DNA from 4 places in the Gordonibacter sp. RACS_AR49 genome. Region 4 is predicted to be linked to each of the others. Evidence: predicted binding sites of a transcription regulator. Region 4 holds the regulator's gene; each other region holds the start of a gene.

What was found. Region 4 encodes LexA, which represses DNA repair genes until DNA is damaged. Its sites were predicted from a motif close to CNAACANNTGTTNG; they were not measured.
Positions count from the first base shown of each region.
Region 1: a site for LexA is predicted at 1,485-1,498, ahead of LB310_RS10670 (putative DNA modification/repair radical SAM protein). Genes of this name have one in related genera too.
Region 2: a site for LexA is predicted at 1,232-1,245, ahead of uvrB (excinuclease ABC subunit UvrB). Genes of this name have one in related genera too.
Region 3: a site for LexA is predicted at 1,200-1,213, ahead of uvrA (excinuclease ABC subunit UvrA). Genes of this name have one in related genera too.

Region 1 covers NZ_JAIUDM010000006.1:37,903-41,307, forward strand. Annotated here, with positions in the region: gene LB310_RS10660 (hypothetical protein) at 1-1,091, shown strand, start outside; tRNA gene LB310_RS10665 (tRNA-Thr) at 1,311-1,385, opposite strand; gene LB310_RS10670 (putative DNA modification/repair radical SAM protein) at 1,532-3,043, shown strand; gene LB310_RS10675 (TIGR03915 family putative DNA repair protein) at 3,040-3,405, shown strand, end outside.
Region 2 covers NZ_JAIUDM010000002.1:517,612-521,016, forward strand. Annotated here, with positions in the region: gene coaE (dephospho-CoA kinase) at 1-229, shown strand, start outside; gene LB310_RS06825 (hypothetical protein) at 642-905, shown strand; gene LB310_RS06830 (antitoxin) at 909-1,184, shown strand; gene uvrB (excinuclease ABC subunit UvrB) at 1,369-3,405, shown strand, end outside.
Region 3 covers NZ_JAIUDM010000012.1:63,212-66,616, forward strand. Annotated here, with positions in the region: gene LB310_RS14465 (PTS sugar transporter subunit IIC/EAL domain-containing protein) at 1-1,038, shown strand, start outside; gene uvrA (excinuclease ABC subunit UvrA) at 1,359-3,405, shown strand, end outside.
Region 4 covers NZ_JAIUDM010000013.1:3,050-6,454, forward strand. Annotated here, with positions in the region: gene LB310_RS14585 (ATP-binding cassette domain-containing protein) at 1-875, opposite strand, end outside; gene lexA (transcriptional repressor LexA) at 1,684-2,322, shown strand; gene hflX (GTPase HflX) at 2,525-3,405, opposite strand, start outside.

The sequences.
Region 1 (3,405 bases), on a different contig from region 4:
CCCGCTCTTCGAACCTCCCCGAACCCACCGCATCCGCCGCTCCCGTCCGTGCGCTCGGAGCGCGCCGCCTGCTGCTGGCGCTCGCCGTCGTCCTGGCGCTCTACGCCGTCGACCTGGCGTGCGCGACCACCGTGCCCGCCTCGGCCCACGCGTTCGCCGTGAACGTGGCCGTGCCGTTCGACCTCATGGTGTGCGTGCCCGCCGCGTTCTACCTGCTGGTGGTGCGCCGCCGCGGCCTCACGCCCCTGGCCGTGCTGCCGGTGGTGTGGGCGGGGTACCTCGCGGCGTCCCAGCTGGTCGCGCCGGGGCTGCTCTCGCCGCTGGCGGTCTCCGCGGCGGCGGGGTCGGCCGGCACGTTCTCGCTGCTGCCGCCCCTGTTCGCCGCCGCCCTCGCGCTCGACGCCGCCGTGATCGCCTGCGAGGCGCGCCGCCTCGTGCGCGCCTTCCGCGCCGCACGAGGCGCCTCCACGCGCCCGTACGACTGGTTCGCCGAGGCGTTCAAGGTCCTCGCGCCGGGTGGGCGCGCGGCGCATCTGGCAGGCATCGAAGGTGCCACCTGGTACTACGCCCTGTTCTCGTGGCGCGCCCGCCCCGACGCGCCCGTCGGCCGACACGCGTTCAGCTACCATAGGGAAAGCGGCTTCCTGGCGCTCGTGGGCGTGATCGCGGCGCTGCTGCCCGTGGAAGCGTTCGCCGTGCACCTGCTGGTGGCGCAGTGGAGCACGATCGCGGCCTGCCTGCTCACCGCCACCTCCTTGTACGCCCTTCTGTGGCTCGTGGCCGCCGCGCGCGCCAGCGTGCTGAACCCGCTGCTCGTGGACGACGAGACGCTCACCGTGCGCTGGGCCGCCTTCGTCTGCGAGGACGTGCCGCTGCACCTCGTGACCGGCGTGGGTGCCGCCGCGCCCGACGTCCCCAAGCGCGAGCGCCTCGACCTGGTCGTCATGGGCGCCCCGCCCTGCTGGATCGAGCTCTCCGAGCCCCTGGAGGTCCGCACGTTCGCCGGAACGCGCCGCCCGGTGCGCGCCATCAACGTGTCGCCCGACAACGCCGCCGCCTTCAAGCGCCTGGTGGGAGCGCGCCTGCGCTAACGGCAGCGCAGGCGCATCGCAGGCCGCGACGAAATGGCCTCGATCCGGGCATCGCCGCGACCCGGCATCGCCCGCCCGAGCCGGACCGGCCAAGCGAGCCACGCCCGGGCCGACCGCAACCGTGCAAGCCGTACCCGGGCAGACCGCAGCCACCCGCACCCCTCGAGCCGCACGGCGACGAAAAAGGCCGGGGGCTGTGCCCTCCGGCCTGCTGTTTCCTGGAGCCAGTGACAGGACTCGAACCTGCAACCCACAGTTTACAAAACTGTTGCGCTACCATTGCGCCACACTGGCATAAGAATTGTCGTGCCTGCGTATTGTACGACATCCTGCCCGTTTCGGGAAGAAGCGTCCCCCCATCTTGACAACGAATATCCGTTCGCCCATACTAAGCGAACAGATATTCTCGCGAACACTTGATCTGGCGAACGGGCGTGCGTATGGAACTGATCGACAAACTGGAGATACTTGCCGATGCGGCGAAATACGACGTGGCCTGCACTTCCTCGGGCATCGACCGCGACGCCCAGAAGGGGAAGCTGGGCAACACGATGGCGGCGGGATGCTGCCACAGCTTCGCGGCGGACGGGCGCTGCATCACGCTCTTGAAGGTGCTCATGACCAACGTGTGCGTCTACGACTGCGCCTACTGCGTGAACCGCTGCTCCAACGAGGTGAGGCGCGCCGCCTTCACGCCGCAGGAGCTGGCCGACCTCACCATAGCATTCTACCGTCGCAATTACATCGAGGGGCTGTTCTTAAGCTCGGGCGTCATCAAGAGCCCCGACTACACCACCGAGCTCATGATCCAGACGCTGTCGCTCCTGCGGGGCGAGCACGGCTTCCGCGGCTACATCCACGCCAAGGCCGTGCCCGGCACCTCACCCGAGCTCGTGGACGAGCTGGGACATCTGGCCGACCGCATGAGCGTGAACATGGAGCTGCCCTCGCAGCAGAGCCTGGCCCTGCTCGCCCCCGAGAAGAACAAGCAGCAGATCATCGCCCCCATGCGCCAGATCCGCGACAACATCGCCGTGGACAAGGACACCCGCGCGCTCGTGCGCAAGAACACGACCTACATGAAGGCGGTCAAGCCGAAGAAGAAGGAGCGGGCCTTCGTGCCCGCCGGCCAGTCCACGCAGATGATCGTGGGGGCCACGCCCGAGAGCGACTTCCAGATACTCAACCTCTCGGCCGCGCTCTACCGCACGCTCTCGCTCAAGCGCGTGTTCTTCAGCGCCTACACGCCCGTGAACGACGACGCGCGCCTGCCCGGCACCGACGCCCTGCAGCTCAACCGCGAGCACCGGCTCTACCAGGCAGACTGGCTCCTGCGCTTCTACCGCTTCGACGTCACCGAGATCATCGACGAGGAGCACCCGTTCCTGGACCCCGAGGTCGACCCGAAGGCGAACTGGGCCCTCAACAACCTGGACTTCTTCCCCGTGGAGGTGAACAAGGCGCCGCTCGAGGCACTGCTGCGCGTACCCGGCATCGGCGTGAAGGGCGCGCACTCCATCATGCGCGCCCGGCACTCCACCACGCTCGGCGAGCGCGAGCTGCGCAAGCTGGGCATCGCCTACAAGCGGGCGCGCTTCTTCATCACCTGCAACGGCAGCTACGCCGGCCAGGGAACGGACTTCTCTCGAGAGGGCCTGCGGGCGCATTTAGCCGCAACGCCGAAGGGCGGTGGCCACGGCCGTCGCGCAGACAAGGCCATCCCCGGCCAGCTGAGCCTGTTCGAGAGCGTGGAAACGCCCGAGAAGGCCCGCATCGCGCAGGGCGCGGGTGTCGATCCCCGCGGGCACCTGGGCGCGAGGGCCGGCGAGCGCCTGGGAACGGCGCCTGCCGGACAGCACGACAACGCGGCGAACGGGCAGCGCCGCGGGAATGCCGACGGCGCGTTTGGCTGGCAGCACGCCCTCGAGCAACCCGAGGCGGCCTGCGCATGAGCACCGACCACAGAACCGGCTTCGAACGGCCCTCGGGAGCTGCGGCGGCCGAGGCCGGTTCCGGCCGCTCGGCCGCCCCGGACAAGGGGGCGCGCAACCGTTCGGCCGCTTTGGCTGCGACGGGAGCGGGACGGGAGCCCGCCGCAGCCGGCGATGCCCCCCATGGGCCGGCAACGCCGGAAGAGCCGCTCGCCAACGTGGCCTACGCCTACGACGGGACGCTGGAAGGCCTGCTGTCGGCCGTGTTCGAGGCGTACGTGCGCCGCGAGGACCCGCAGGACGTCACGGCGCAGGCCGCGCTCCAGCCACGCCTCGGGCAGACGGTGCGCTTCGTGGAGACGGACATGGAGCGCGCCGTGCGC
Region 2 (3,405 bases), on a different contig from region 4:
CTACGATGCCGACGTGGTCATCGCCGTGCTGGCACCGCTGGACGTGCGCATCGAGCGCGCCGTGGCGTCGGGCTTCGACGAGGCCGACGTGCGCCGCCGCATCGCCCGCCAGATCACCGATGCCGACCGCATCGAGGCCGCCGACGTGGTGTTCAACAACGACGGCACCCCCGAGGAACTGCACAACCAGGTGATAGCCTGGTGGGGAGAGTACGAGAAAGGCCTGTAAAGACTAGACGGCGAGGATGCCCCTTGGGCGGGCCCTCCCCGAGCTTTTAGTCGCGTCCGGCGTGGGCCAGCACCATGTTCGAAAAATTATATTAGAACATCCGTTTTATAAGTACGGATGTTCCTTTTTGTGCTACCATGTGATTTGTCGAAAAGAGCCAGTGCAGGCGCCTGCCCGATGCCGCAATGCGGGAGGGCGGCCCATAGATGGCGACGGTGTTCCGCGTCCGCCCGTACCACGCTTGCAAGATCCTCTCCAGCTTTCGGAACCGGAAGAGGGGTCTGCCATGGAAACCTTCATCTGAAAAACGACGAGAGGAAGCGCGGGTCGCTCTCCGTGCCCTGCCTTCCTTGACGCTGCGCCATTTACGTTTTACAATTTCGTTTAACAAAAAGGAATAGGTGATCGCTCAATGGAAGTGCTGGTTGATTTGCACGCGCTCAAGCATGGGTTGACCGAGGAAGAGATCCTGTATGCTTGGAAGAACTACGTGAGGAAGCAACATCGTAGGGCACCGAAAGAGGATCGTGTGGTAGTGGTAGCCCTTGGGTTTTGCAGCGATGGACGCCTCGTCCAGATGGTCGGCGTCGACAAATGGTACGGTGTGCTGATATACCATGCAATGACGCCGCCGACAGCGAGCGTTTTGGCAGAGTTCGGGCTGACAGGGAGGTAGAACGTGAAGACAGCGAAAGAGCTTGAGGAGATGTTCGGGGTCACCGCCGAGCAGCTTGATGAATGGGAGAAGGAAGCAGCGCAGGGCATCTTGCCTGGCGAGCAGGTGGGCGAGATCATTGTGGGGCGACCCCTCAAATTCGGGGAGCCGTTGCAGTTCGTCGGGTTCAAGGACACGCCGCAGAAGGTTGCGGCTATGGACGAGAGGGCGTCGAAGCTGGGCATGAGCCGGTCGGATTACCTGCGCAGCTTGGTTCGCAAGGATTTGGCAAGCGCCTAGGCAGCTCGACATCATCTCGAAAGATGGGGAAGATAACGGTTGAATCACGAACATATGTTCATTTTGCTTCTGCTGTGCTAGACTGAGTGGTCGATGAACCCTCTCGTCGGTGTCCTTCGGCATGCGGCGTTCTCTTCGGGAAGGAGCTTACGTGGCGCATCTTTCGAATATCGAAGGCCTCGAGATGGAGGGCAAGCTGCCGGAGGTGCGGCTGGCAACGACGCCTCTCAAGGTGGTGTCGCCCTACGAGCCGTCGGGCGACCAGCCGCAGGCCATCGAGAAGCTGGCCCGCGGGGTCGAGGACGGCCTGCGCTACCAGACGCTCCTGGGCGTGACGGGCTCGGGCAAGACGTTCACCATGGCCAAGACCATCGAGGCCGTGCAGAAGCCCACGCTGGTCATGGCGCCGAACAAGACGCTCGCGGCCCAGCTGGCCAGCGAGCTGAAGGAGTTCTTCCCGAACAACTCCGTGGTGTACTTCGTGTCGTATTACGACTACTACCAGCCCGAGGCCTACGTGCCCTCGTCCGACACGTTCATCGAGAAGGACGCCTCCATCAACGAGGAAGTGGAGAAGCTGCGCCATGCGGCCACTTCGGCCCTGCTTTCGCGGCGCGACTGCATCGTGGTGGCCTCGGTGTCGTGCATCTACGGCATCGGCTCGCCCATGGACTATGCCGGCATGGCGGTGTTCGTGGACAAGCAGAAGGAGATGGACCGCGACGACGTCATCCACGAGCTCATCGACATCCAGTACGACCGCAACGACTACGAGCTGAAGCGCGGCACGTTCCGCGTGCGCGGCGACAACCTGGACGTGTTCCCGCCCTATGCGGACAACCCGTTGCGCATCGAGTTCTGGGGCGACGAGATAGAGCGCATCGCGGAAGTGGACAACGTCACGGGCGAGGTGGTGAACGAGTTCGAGGCGCTGCCCATCTGGCCCGCGTCGCACTACGTGGCCACGCGCCCGAAGATGGACCGCGCGCTCGGCACCATCCGCGACGAGCTGCGCGAGCGCCTGCAGCAGTTCAAGGAGGAGGGCAAGCTGCTCGAGGCGCAGCGTTTGGAGATGCGCACGAACTACGATCTGGAGATGATGGAGACGATGGGCTTCTGCTCCGGCATCGAGAACTACTCGCGCCACATCGACGGGCGCTCGCCGGGCGAGCCGCCCTACACGCTCATCGACTACTTCCCGAAGGACTTCCTCTGCATCATCGACGAGAGCCACGTGACGGTGCCGCAGATCCGCGGCATGCACGAGGGCGACCGCTCGCGCAAGATCACGCTGGCCGAGCACGGGTTCCGCCTGCCCAGCTGCCTGGACAACCGCCCCTTGCGCTTCGACGAGTTCGAAGAGCGCATTCCGCAGTTCGTGTACGTGTCGGCCACGCCGGGCGACTACGAGCAGAAGGTGTCGCAGCAGCAGGTGGAGCAGATCATCCGCCCGACCGGCCTGCTGGACCCCGAGATCATCGTGCGCGGGAGCGCCTCCCAGATCGACGACATCATCGACGAGTCCAAGGACCGCGCCGCCCGCGACGAGCGCGTGCTCATTACCACCCTCACGAAGAAGATGGCGGAGGATCTGACCGACCACTTGCTTGACCAGGGCGTGAAGGCGCGTTACATGCACTCGGACATCGCCACGCTCGAACGCGTGGAGATCCTGCGCGAGCTGCGCCAGGGCAAGTTCGACGTGCTCGTGGGCATCAACCTGCTGCGCGAGGGCCTGGACTTGCCCGAGGTCTCGCTCGTGGCCATCCTCGATGCCGACAAGGAGGGGTTCCTGCGCAACCACCGCTCGCTCATCCAGACCATCGGCCGCGCCGCCCGCAACGTGTCGGGCCAGGTCATCATGTACGCCGACAAGATGACCGACTCCATGGCGCTTGCCATCGACGAGACGAAGCGCCGCCGTTCCATACAGATGCAGTACAACGAGGACCACGGCATAGAGCCGCAGACCATCCGCAAGGCCATCAACGACATCATGGACTACGTGACCGACGAGGTGGGCAACACCACGGCCGAGCAGGTGAACGCCGAGCTGGCCGCGCTCTCGCGCGAGGAGGTGCTGCGCATCATAGCCTCCATGGAGGACGAGATGGCCTCGGCGTCCCAGAGCATGGATTACGAGGAGGCGGCCCGCCTGCGCGACCAAGTGGTGAAGCTGCGCGCGAGCGTGGAAGGCGCGAGCGAGGAGGACGTGCTGAAG
Region 3 (3,405 bases), on a different contig from region 4:
GTGTCGTGGACCACGCCGCCTCTCGTGGGCGGCTGGGTGGCCACGGGCTCGCCCGCCGGCGCGGTGCTGCAGCTTGCGTGCATCGCGTTGGGCACGGTGCTCTACCTGCCGTTCCTACGCCGCTACGAGCGGTTGGCCGACGCCCACGCGCGGGTGCAGTACGATGCCCTGCTCTCGTCGTTCCAGGACGACGAGCGCGCCGGGCGCTCGGTCGAGCTCGTGACGGCCGCGGGCTCGCTGGGCGCGGTGGCCCGCTCGCTCGCCGAGGACGTGCGGGCCGCCGTGGACGCGGGGGCCTTCGAGCTGCGCTACCAGCCGCAGTTCGACGCTGACGGCCGCGCGGTTGGCGCGGAGGCCCTGCTTCGCATGGAGCACCCCGTGTACGGCTGGCTCTACCCGCCGCTCGTTATCGAGCTGGCACGCGAGGCCGGTGCGGGCGGCGAGCTCGAGCGCGCCGTGTTCGAGCGGGCGCTGGCCGACGCGCAGGCTGCGGAGGCGCTCGCGCATGCGGGCGAGCTCGACGCGGGTTTCAGCGTGAGCGTGAACGCCACGGCCACGATGCTGCAGGACGAGGAGGCCGTCGGCTTCGTCATCGACGCCTTCCGCGCCCGCGGGCTCGATGCTGGCCGCGTGGTGGTGGAGGCCACCGAGCGCGAGGCGCTGCTGTGGGACGCGGGCGCGCACGACCTGCTGCGCCGCGTTGCGGACGCGGGCATGCCGCTGGCCATCGATGACTTCTCCATGGGCCGCACCTCGTTCCAGTACCTTGAGACGAGCGTGTTCTCCGTGGTTAAGCTCGACGGGACCATTGCCAAGGGCGTCATGGAGAACGAGCGCTACGCCGAGATCGTCTCGTCCATCGCCGACCTCTCCGAGCACCTGGGCTTCACGGTTCTGGCCGAGTACGTGGAGACGGCCGAGCAGCGCGACGTGCTGAAGACGCTCGGCTGCTCCTATTTCCAAGGCTACCTCTACGCGCCCGCGCTGCCCTTCGACGAGATGGTGGAGCGCGCACGGCTGACGGGAACGCTCCGTTAGAGGGAGCTTCTCTTTCGGGGCAAATGATGCGGGATGATGCGTCATCCCGCGTCCTGCGTCACCCTCGCGGCTGAACTAGAGGGCAGTGCCGCTGCCCCCCTCCGGCACGCTGCAGCGTAGGAAAGCGAACGAATTGTGCGCATCGTTTGAACGCTGGAACACGAACGTATGTTTTCGCTGGCTCTTTCCGCGCGCTGCGCTAGAATGAACGATTGCACGGAAATGATAGTTTCCCGGTAGCCTAATTTGCGACCCACGGCACGCGATGCCGGGGCACGGCTGCCGGCTGCGGATGCGCAAGAGAAAGAGCGATAAGCCACATGGGACAGAACGCCATCGTCATCAAGGGTGCCCGCGAGCACAACCTCAAGGACATCGACCTCATCATCCCGCGCGACGAGCTCGTGGTCATCACGGGTCTGTCAGGCAGCGGCAAGTCGAGCCTCGCGTTCGACACGATGTACGCCGAGGGCCAGCGCCGCTACGTGGAGAGCCTCTCCAGCTACGCGCGCATGTTCTTGGGGCAGATGAGCAAGCCGGACCTGGACAGCATCGACGGCCTGTCACCGGCCGTTTCAATCGACCAGAAGACCACGAGCAAGAACCCGCGTTCCACCGTGGGCACCACCACCGAAATATACGACTACCTGCGCCTGCTGTTCGCTCGCGTGGGCGTGCCTCACTGTCCTGAGTGCGGGCGCGTCATTCGCAAGCAGACCACCGACCAGGTGACCGACGAGATACTGGCGCTCGCTCCCGATGCGAAGGCCATCATCATGGCCCCGGTCGTCACCGGACGCAAGGGCGAGTTCACGAAGCTGTTCGCCGACCTGCAGAAGGAGGGCTTCAGCCGCGTGCGCATCGACGGCGAGATCGTGAAGCTCGAGGCCGAGCCGCTCACGCTCAACAAGAAGATCAAGCACTTCATCGACGTGGTGGTGGACCGCGTGCAGCTGAAGGAGAGCGCCACGAGCCGCATCGCCGAGGCGGTGGAGCTGGCCACGAAGCTGGCCGACGGGCGCGTGCTCGTGCAGGTGCTGGGCGAGGACGGGCAACCGCTCGGCGAGGGCGGCGGCAAGTCGAGCGGCGCTACGGGCGGCCTCGGCGCCGGCGAGCATATCTTCTCGCTCGCGCTTGCCTGCCCCGAGCACGGCCATTCCATGGACGAGCTGCAGCCTCGCGACTTCTCGTTCAACGCCCCCTACGGTGCCTGCCCGGACTGCCTCGGCATCGGCAGCCGCGAGGAGGTGGATCCCTCGCTCGTGGTGCCCGACCCCTCGCTCACGCTGGCCGAGGGCGCTATCGCGCCGTTCAAGACGGGCAACTACTACCCGCAGGTGCTGCGCGCCGTGGCCAAGCACATGGGCACCGACGAAAACACGCCGTGGGAGGACATGCCGAAGAAGGCCACCGACGCGCTGCTCTACGGCCTGGGCGACGACAAGGTGCGCGTGGACTACGTGACCGTGGACGGGCGCGAGACGTACTGGTACATCGAGTGGGAAGGGGCGCTCGCCGCCGTGCAGCGCCGCTACCAGGAGGCCCAGTCCGACAACCAGCGCGAGAAGCTGTCGGAGTACTTCGCCATCGTGCCGTGCCAGACGTGCGGCGGCAAGCGCCTGAAGCCGGAGATCCTGGCCGTGACGGTGGGCGGCAAGTCCATCCACGATGTCACCGAGATGAGCGCGGCCGATTCGCTCGACTACTTCGAGGGCCTGGCCTTTCACGGCTCCGAAGAGCATATCGCCGGTCCCATCGTGAAGGAGATCAAGGCGCGCCTGCGCTTCCTGGTGGACGTGGGCTTGGACTACCTCACGCTCGAACGGGCCACGGCCACGCTCTCGGGCGGCGAGGCGCAGCGCATCCGCCTGGCCACGCAGATCGGCGCGGGCCTCATGGGCGTGCTCTACATTTTGGACGAGCCGTCCATCGGCCTGCACCAGCGCGACAACGAGCGGCTCATCGCCACGCTGGAGCGCCTGCGCGATTTGGGCAACACCGTCATCGTGGTCGAGCACGACGAGGACACCATCCGCAGCGCCGACTACGTCATCGACATGGGCCCGGGCGCGGGCGAGCACGGCGGCGAGGTGGTGGCGGCCGGCAAGCCCGACGAGATCGTGAGGTTCGAGGGCTCGCTCACGGCCGACTACCTTTCGGGCCGCCGCACCATCCCCGTCCCGGAGAAGCGCCGCAAGCCGCGGCGCGGGTCGCTCAAGCTCACGGGCGCCTCGGAGAACAACCTGAAGAACCTGACGCTGGAGGTTCCCTTCGGCACGCTCACCGTGGTCACGGGCGTGTCGGGCTCGGGCAAGAGCTCGCTGGTCACCGACACGCTGGCACCGGCGCTCGCGAACCGCGTGAACC
Region 4 (3,405 bases):
ACCTTGGCGACGCGAACCTCGGCCATGCGCTTCTCTGCACGCTCGACCTTCTTCCCCATCTGCGACGAGAGCCGTCCGGTCTTGCCATCCTGGCCGGAATAGATGGCCAGCTTGATCTTCGCGCGCCCGTCATGGTCGTGCCGGTCGAGATGCCGAGCCGAACGCCGTGCAGCCGAACGCGCCGCCACCCCGTCTCGACGATTGCTCTCCGTCTTGAGGCGCGCCAGTTCGCGACGGGCATGGGACCGCTCCTCTACGGCAGTCTGGCGGCGTAGGTCTTGCTGCTCCTTCGCCTGAGAGTACGTGCCGGGCACGGTGACAGCACGCCCTCGATCCACGAACACGCACGAGCTCACCAGCCCGTCGAGCAACGCGCGGTCGTGCGAGACGAGAAGGCCCGTCCCGCGATACTCGACAAGCGCACGCGCCACCAATTCGCGGGTTTCGGCGTCGAGGTGGTTTGTGGGCTCGTCGAGCGCAAGCAGCACAGGATCGGCTGCGAGGGCGCATGCTATCTGGATACGCTTGCGCTCGCCATGCGACAGGGTGTCGTAGCGCCATAGCCATGCGTCGTCGATGCCGAGCAGGTAACGCAGGCGCACGGCCTCGGGGCGGTAGTCGTAGGAGAACTCCTCGAGCCCCGTTGGCGCGACATCGGTCGACTGGGCGCAGAACGATCCTGCGACCTGCGGAGAAACGCTTCCTTTCTGGGGCTCGAGCATCCCGCATACGATCTTGAGCAACGTGCTCTTGCCGGCTCCGTTCGGGCCGACCACGCCGGTCCAGCCGGGCGCGAACACGGCGGATGCGTCATCGAGCGCCAAGGCATCGGCGCCGTCGTAGGTATAGGTAAGATGGCGGGCTGAAACGAACATGGAAGGGCCTCCCTTCGAGAGGCACCGGATTCAATGCTTTTCGCGCTGGCAACCTGGCGCCGACGAGACGGCGAGGCTAGGGATAGGAACATCAAGGAACAGCAACGAAAGCGCACCCGGTGCGGAGCTTGCATGACCTGGCGGGTGCCCGAAGGCTTTCGTTAGAACTTCATGTTCCTTGTCTCCTTCTCGAAGGCCGCATTCACAGCAGCCTGTCTGGGATTTCGGTTCAAAGGCAGTCTACCACACGGATCTGCAAGGAGGAAGGGTCCTGCGGGGTGAAAAGGCGATGGAACGGCAGCGCCATGGTGGCGAGGATGCCGCGCAGTCACAGAAATGCAGCATCCAAGGGCGTTCCGAGGTCGCTAGAAGCTGATGAAAATGCTGAGGAAGGCGAAAACGGAGAAGACGCATCCGGCAAGAGCGCCTTGCCACGGCCTCACACGGCCGTAAGCGCGACCTGCCGCACTGCCATGACGAAGAACCCGCGCCATCTCCGTAGCGCCAAGTCTGCGAGCACGGCACGCAGCAGACGGTACCTGACGCGCGTGCGAATGCTGCAGCGGCGCGCAAGCACCTTGGGAACCGCTCCCTGGAAACTCGATGATAGCCCCGGCTGCGGATACACGGTTGAACTCCGGCTGCAGGGCCGACGTGCCATCGAAGGGGCACCGCATCTCGAAATTCTTCATCTTTCTGCCTCCTAGGCCTTGCGTAGAACCTTTGTTCGCATATATAATAGAACGAACAAAAGTTCATGTCAATACGTAATTAAAACATTTGTTCGTTCAAGGGAAAGGAACGGGGCATGTCCGACAAAGTGACGAAACGCCAGAAGGCGGTGCTCGACTGCATCGAGGAGTGCATCCGCGAGAAGGGCTACGGTCCCACGGTGCGCGAGGTCTGCCAAAGCTTGGGCCTTTCCTCCCCCTCGACAGTCCACGTGCACCTCAAAGCACTCGAGGACAAGGGGCTCATCAAGCGCGATCCCCTCAAGTCGCGTTCCATCGCGCTCACCTATCCGCTTGGCGATGCAGAGAGCACTTCCAACGTCATCAAGCCCAGCTTCAACAAGGTGGTGAACGTGCCGCTCGTGGGCAATGTGGCGGCCGGCTCCCCCATCCTCGCCGAGGAGAACATCACCGACACCATCTCGCTTCCCACCGACATCGTGGGCGATGCACCGTCGTTCCTGCTGTCGGTACGGGGCGAATCGATGATCGAGGCGGGCATCAACGACGGCGACTACGTGGTGGTGAAAGAACAACCCGTCGCCAACAACGGCGACATCGTCGTGGCCATCATCGACGACGGCGCGACGGTCAAGCGCTTCTACAAGGAATCCGACCATATCCGCCTGCAGCCGGAGAACTCCGCGATGGAGCCCATCATCACCACCGACTGTTCCATCGCGGGCAAGGTAGTGGCGGTGTTCCGTCGCCTGTAGGCGACGCCTTGCGGGGCCCTGCCGAAGGAGCGAGACGCCCTGTTGGATTACGGCCCCTGCAGGAGAAACGCCGGCCTTGGGATGTGGGGCGCTCGTTCGTCCCGAGACCGACCGGTGATCCGAGATCGCGTCATCCGGTCGCAAACTACTTGGTTAGAGTTACTCTAATCAAGTAGTTTGCAGCTTTCTGAAAGGGACGTGCCTAACGGTCCTTCTCCGCCACGTAGGGGCGAAACAGGCCGGCAAAGGACGGAGCAGCCAACATGACGAGGTGCGTACCGTCCTCCTCGTGCTTTTCCGACAGGATATGGCAACGCTCGTGCGCGAGGGAGACGAGATCTCCCCGGTTGTAGGGAATCACTATGGCGAGATGCTCGTCCTGCGCCGAGGCGACACGGGCGATATGCCCGACAAGCTCGCTTATGCCCTCCCCTGTTGCCGCCGATACGAATTGGGCCTGTGGATGACGCGCCTTGAGAGCATCGAAATGTTCCTTGTCGAGCAGGTCGCATTTGTTGAATACGAGCACGCGAAGCAAGTCTTGAGCTTCGATCTGCCCGAGCACGTCCTCCACCGCAGCGATCTGCGCCTCGTACTCGTCCGACGACGCATCCACCACATGCAGCACGAGATCGGCTCCCGTGATCTCGTCGAGCGTGGACTTGAACGCCTCGATGAGCGTGGTCGGCAGCTTCTGGATGAACCCGACCGTGTCGGTGACGGTGATCTCGCGCCCTTCGGGCAGCTCGAACTTGCGCGTAGTGGAGTCCAGCGTGGCGAACAGCTTGTCGTAGGCCAGCACGTCCGCGTTCGTCAAGCGGTTGAGCAGGCTCGACTTTCCGGCGTTCGTGTAACCGGCCAGCGCCACTTTGAACATGCCGCTCTCGTAGCGGCTCTCGCGCTGGATGGCGCGTACCTCGGCCAGGTGCTTGAGCTCGCGCTTGATGGACGTGATGCGCTTGCGCACCATGCGACGGTCGACCTCGAGCTGGCTCTCGCCCTCGCCGAAGCGCGAGCCCACGCCGCCGCCCATGCGGTTCGAGGCCAAGTGGGCCCACATGCCGCGCAAACGCGGCAGCAGGT